Regions from separate parts of the Ruminococcus sp. SR1/5 genome, predicted to be linked through region 2. Evidence: riboswitches for the same ligand, from Rfam matches in the RefSeq annotation. Region 2 holds a riboswitch; the other holds the start of a gene.
The links. A riboswitch is a leader RNA that binds a small molecule or an ion and turns the genes downstream of it on or off. The one in region 2 is predicted to bind cobalamin.
Positions count from the first base shown of each region.

Region 1: another riboswitch for cobalamin. It lies ahead of CK1_RS09070 (cysteine-rich small domain-containing protein); the one in region 2 lies ahead of CK1_RS04295 (leucine-rich repeat domain-containing protein).

Region 1 covers NC_021014.1:1,775,635-1,778,781, forward strand. The annotation lists gene CK1_RS09060 (glycyl radical protein) at 1-130, opposite strand, end outside; gene CK1_RS09065 (phosphatase) at 485-1,201, shown strand; gene CK1_RS09070 (cysteine-rich small domain-containing protein) at 1,309-1,596, opposite strand; cobalamin riboswitch at 1,864-2,033, opposite strand; gene CK1_RS09075 (C40 family peptidase) at 2,265-3,147, opposite strand, start outside.
Region 2 covers NC_021014.1:827,921-831,067, forward strand. The annotation lists gene CK1_RS04285 (Ig-like domain-containing protein) at 1-726, shown strand, start outside; gene CK1_RS04290 (DUF4430 domain-containing protein) at 801-1,334, shown strand; cobalamin riboswitch at 1,429-1,584, shown strand; gene CK1_RS04295 (leucine-rich repeat domain-containing protein) at 1,640-2,494, shown strand; gene CK1_RS04300 (energy-coupling factor transporter transmembrane component T) at 2,794-3,147, shown strand, end outside.

The DNA.
Region 1 (3,147 bases), 950 kb from region 2:
TTGCTTTGTAAGACTCTGTGATCAGTTTTGCTCTGGCAGATTCGATCACCGGCATCTTTGCATAAAGATTATCTACAAGATGTGTGATCCTGTCTGTTTTCGGAACATCTGCTATATGAAATTTCTCCATGATTCTCCTTTCTCATAACCGGTTGTTTCTGGTGATCTGTCTGCCTCTACGCTTCCAGAACCGCTCCTGTCCGGCTATGTGCTCATGTAGTTTTATTATACCTTACCCCTACTTCGATGTCAACGAAATCCAACATGTGTTTATAGCTGTTTTTGTGGTTTTTATCGGTTGCGCCCTGTTGATTTTATTTGTTTTTTGTATTTTTATGTTTTTCTCTATTGACTTTGTTTTTCTGCTCTGCCATACTTGGATTTATATAGGAATTCATTTGTTTTTCAGAAAAAATTTATGCAAAGCGGACATTCGTATTCCGCTCTGTCACATGTTCTCAAACAGTAAAAGAGGTGTATTTTTATGTATCTTTCTGATATGCATACCCACTCCATCGCCAGTGGTCACGGCACGGAATGTACCATCACAAACATGGCACGCGCAGCTGCCGAGAAAGGTCTCCGGCTTCTCGGGATCACTGATCACGGTCCCGGCACTCTGGCAGCCGGAACTTCCTCCTATTTCCGCAGCCTTACCTATTCTCCCAAAAAACATTTCGGTGTAGAATTACTCTACGGAATTGAACTGAATATCCTTGACCGCAGCGGAACGGTAGATTTAGATCAGGAATCATTATGTAAACTTGATTACGCCATTGCCAGCATGCATGCCTGGAATTACCGCTGCGGTACCAGAGCCGAAAACACAGAAGCTTTTATCAATGTAATGAAAAACCCCTGTGTAAAGATCCTCGGACATAGTGATAACACTCATTACCCGGTTAATTATGATGCGCTTGCAAGGGCTGCCAGGGAAACCGGCACGATCTTTGAGATCAACGAAGCTTCTCTTGCACCTTATGGCTATCGTGGCGACACAAGAGAAAACTGTTTCGAGATCCTTCGATGCTGCCGCAAATATGATCTGCCGCTGCTTCTTTCCAGTGACAGCCATGGCCCGGAGCATATCGGAGATTTTACCTGTGCTGCTGAGTTTGTTCATCAGGCCATGTTTCCGGAACAGCTGATCCTCAACAACCAGATTCCCAGACTCAAGGTTTTTCTCCAAACCAGAGAATGATCTTCTGTATCTTTTCCGACAGATAACAGATATTGTCCACTCCAAACAAAACAGGCCAGTTCAAACACAGGAATATACATTTTCCTGTATCTGAACTGGCCTGTTTTTTATTTTTCCCGCTGCTTCCGTACAATTTCCGCAAGCTCGCTATATTTACCTGTAACATATCCGAAATTTTCTCTTCTGTGAGGAAGCTTGCATTCGGTGCAGTCTTTAATCCCGCTTTCCGTAAAGCGGAAATTACCACCACATTTATCTCCCAGTGCATATAAAGGACAATAGCAGAACAGACAATTGAAGTTCTCCGGATCTGCTCCTTTATGGCACGGAAAATACTCACAGTTTTTGTGGCTGAAGTAAGAGTATTCTTTGCCTTCCCAGTATGGTTTCTCCATGGCTCTTTTCTCCTCTCCTGACATAACCACACATAATTTTTTCCTATAAAAAAGAGGTAGCGATGCCACCCCGGGGTAGAAATATAATCCGTTCATGAGTGCGCGGAGGGAACGAATGTATCCGGAGTAGTATCGCCTGCCATTTAATCATGTATAATTCATATGAACAGGCGCATTCCATAAAAAAATGCCTACTCTCGTAAAAAAGTAGACAACGTCCCAGGGGTGCGGAGTCCCTGAAATGGTTGTTACACTTTACACGGAAGTTTAACCTCGCCATAACAAGCAGGTTTCCTGGCTCCGGGATCATGACTCCTCTCTCCTTCTCATACATACGTACAATGGACTATGAGATTCGCTCCTCCGTTACAGTGACCGGATCGCTCAGGTTTCACACCTGATTCCCTTTTCTGTGGACTTCTGATAATCAATATATAACTGTCAGCTATCCTCAGCACTTGCTATGTTCAATATGGAATTATACTGACATTATAATAACATCCTGTTAATTATATGTCAATACTGTTTTCAATATTTATATATTTTTGAGCATATTTTATTGCTGTTCAATCCGTTCCATGGGTTTTCAATATTTTTTCCGACGTTAAAAACAGCCCGACAAACTGCTGTCGGGCTGCTGTATTTTTATTTTCTGTTGTACGTTTTTATTATACAAGACGTCTTACAGATACAATTGTTCTGTATGTAGCATCATTGCTGATCTTGATCCCGTCCTGAGAGTTCGATGCATGAACGATCTGGCCATTACCCATGTAAATAGCCACGTGTCCGCCATAGCAGATCAGATCTCCCGGCTGTGCATCTGCGTAGGATACTTCTGTACCTGCATTCTGCTGCTCATAGGAGGTTCTCGGAAGGCTGACTCCGAAGTTCGCATAGACACTCTGTACAAATCCGGAGCAGTCTGCACCATTGGTAAGGCTTGTTCCGCCCCATACGTAAGGATTTCCCACAAACTGTGTAGCATAATTCACAACAGAAGATCCTGAACCGCTACTGTAAGAAGAACTGTCACTGTCTGAAGATGTATCCTCTGCATTAGATGTGTCCTCTGCACTTTCTTCAGATGCGTCTGTGCTGTTATCGTAATCTGCGTCTGCATTATCCTCTGTATTCTCAGTATCCTCGGACGCATCATCATTCTCACCATTGTCTGCATCTTCATCCACAGCCTCGGTGTCATCTTCAGCAGTATCCTCATCTGCATTCTCGATCACGTCGCCGTCCTCATCGTACTGTCCGTCTTCGCTCTCGTCCGCCTCATCCTGCTGTGCTTCCTGCTCTGCCTGGCGTCTTGCTTCCTCTTCTGCCTCAGCCTGTGCTCTCGCTGCTGCTTCAGCCTCGGCCTGACGTCTTGCCTCTTCCTCTGCTGCAATACGCTCAGCCTCTAATCTCTGAAGCTCTGCAGTCTGCTCTGCAAGAAGGTTTGCATAATCTGTAGCCTGCTGCTGTGCGTAGGCGATCTCATTATCATAATCTGCGGATGTGGCACGCTTCTCATCCAGCTGTGCCTGCAGGTTCTGGGACTCT
Region 2 (3,147 bases):
CATTCCTATGGAAAAGGAAAGCAGATCAAGGCTGCTACTTATAAGACAACCGGACTGATGAGATATACCTGCCAGGTCTGCGGATACGAAAAGACGGAAACTATTCCTGTAATTGCACATACGCATAAATACACCTGGAAAACTACGGCAAAAGCTACGGTATTCCGTCCGGCGAAGCAGGAAGGAACCTGTTCCCTCTGCGGTAAAAAACAGACACGGAATTATGGAAGCAAATTAAAGGCAACTATAAAACTGAACGTATCCTCCATTACCCTGAAGCGGAAACAGGCCACCACAAAGGTGAAGGTTTCCATGGCATATGGAGATTCCATAAAGTCCTGGGTTTCCAGCAACAAAAAGATCGTGACCGTTGATAAGAAAGGAAAGATCAAAGCCGGAACCAAAACAGGAACGGCAAAGATCACCGTTACCTTAAAGAGTGGAAAGAAAGCGACTCTGAAAGTAAAAGTCCAGACTGCAAAGGTAAAGACTACGAAGATCAGCGGCCTCAAGAAAAAACTGACCATCAAGAAAGGAAAGAGTGTTACTTTAAAACCAGTGGTCAGCCCGATCACTTCCCAGGAGAAAGTGACCTACCGTTCTTCCAACAAGAAGATTGCAACAGTCAGCTCGAAGGGCGTGGTTAAAGGCCGGAGAAAAGGAACCGTTACCATCACAGTTAAATCTGGAAAGGTGACTAAAAAGATAAAAATTACAGTTAAGTAAACAGAGTAAGGGTGTAAAAGGTATCAAAAATCAAATAGTGTTTTTGGTACCTTTTCATCCGATAGAGGATAATTATGAAGCAACTGAAAAAAATATATTGGAAACGGATCGGGGTAATAGGAATCAGCTGTTTTATGCTTTTGTGGAGCTGTCTCCTTACGGGCTGTGGAATCGGAAAAGGGGATTCCGGAAAACCTGCTGCCTGTACCATTTCGATAGACTGCCAGACGATCCTTGACAATATCGGTGATCTAAAAGAAACCAAAAAAGAATTTGTCCCGGAAGACGGCTGGATACTTCCGGAAATGGAAGTTAAATTTACTACGGGCGATACCGTATTTGACATCTTAAAAAAGATCTGTGGGGAAAAAAACATCCAGCTCTCTTCCAAATATACCCCGTTATATAAAAGCTATTATGTGGAAGGCATCAATCAGCTTTATGAATTTGACTGCGGAAAAAATTCTGGCTGGATGTACAGTGTAAATGGAGAGTTCCCGAATTATGGGGCTTCCAGTTATAAGCCCAAAGATGGGGATAAGATTGAATGGAAGTATACCTGCAATCTTGGAAGTGATGTTGGAAACCCATACAAAGATAAGAAGTAAAGAAATTGTGAAAAATAGTTAAACTGGTATGAGATAAAGACCAGAAACATTGGCGAACATTGACAGAAATAAGGCGTATCGTTATAATTAGAATAACAAAAAAATCGAGCGTGGTTCGGCTGATGGCAGCCGATTTAAGGAAATCCGGTGCGATTCCGGAGCTGCTTTTCCCTGTGTGAAATGTATCGAATGAAAAACGCCTTATGAAAACATTTTGAGCCAGTATATCCAACACGTCAGGCAAAGAATACAAACATGTAAAAGATATACAGTTTGTATGATCCGAACGTTGGAAAGGAGATCATATGCGCTCACAAAATGATAAAGCAACATGGAGTATACTGCGATTTGATCATCGTACATTTACGGCACAGCTTGCCAGTATGCAAAGAAACAAACAGGTAGCAGCAATTCCTGAAAAATATATTTATATTGATGATTGCTGTTATAAGGGCAACGGGAAAATAAAAGAGATAATCCTGCCATCCGGCTGCAGAATCATAGGAAAGGAAGCTTTTGCAAGCTGCCAGCTCCGTAAGCCCGTTGTATTCCCACAGACCGTTAAAGAAATCAAAGAGAGTGCTTTTTCGGAAAATCATTCTCTCAGAGAAGTAACATTTCCGGCATCTTTGGAAATTTTAGGAGATTATAGTTATAAAGGATGCACAGCCCTTAAAAAGGTAGCATTTGAAACCAGTTCAGAATGCCGCAGGATTCCGGAGTGCTGTTTTCATTCCTGCACGCAGTTAAGTAAAGTGGTATTCCCGGAGCATTTAAAGAGTATAGGAAGAAGAGCTTTTTACCGCTGTAAGGAATTAAAGGAGATCACGCTGCCGGATACACTGGAAGAAATTGGTATGGAAGCCTTTTACTTCTGTGGCTTTGAAACCATAGTCTTACCAAAAGAAATTAAAAAATTAGATCAGAGGGCCTTTTTCGGATGTAAGAAATTGAAAGAGGTATATATTCCGGAAAATATCATGTATCTTGGAGAGGAAGTCTTTCATGGATGCAACCGGCTGGAATATCTGGAGATACATCATGATCCTGAGCATATTGGCTCAAAGATCGTGAACAAAAACTGCACGATACGTTGCAAAAAGGGAAGCAAAGTGGATTTGTACTGTGAAGAGCAGGGATTAAAGAGGGAGTACATTTAAACGTGTTATCAACAAATAAGACCGAGAAAAGAAACAGACAGCCTGCGGATCAATCCATCATTGATGCTTTTTCCACATGCCATCCATTTTTGAATTTTTTTTATTTTGCTGTAGTACTGTTATTTACTATGTTTAATCAGCATCCCGTCTTTATCTGCATTTCTTATGCGGGTGCTTTGTCTTATTCCGTCTTTCTGCTTGGAGGAAAAAGGACACTTAGGCAAAGCTTTCTCTTTACCCTTCCCAGTCTTTTGATCGTGGCTCTTCTGAATCCACTTTTCAATCATTATGGGGTCACGATGCTATATTATGTAGAAAGCAGTGGAAACTGGATCACTTTGGAGGCCTTAGTCTATGGAGTAGTCCTTGGAGCGGTCATGTTCGTAGTGATCCAGTGGTTTTCCTGTTATAATAAAGTTATGACAAGTGATAAATTTATTTACCTGTTTGGAAGGCTGATACCGGCCCTTTCTCTGATCCTTTCCATGGCACTTCGCTTTGTCCCCAGATTTACGGGGCAGCTGAAAGTGATCCGGAACGGTCAGAAATCCATGGGAAGGGATGTTTCAGAGGGCAGTCTTTTTAACCGCATCCGTGCGGGATTTAATATGCTGTCGATACTGGTCACATGGGCTTTGGAAAATGCCATAGAG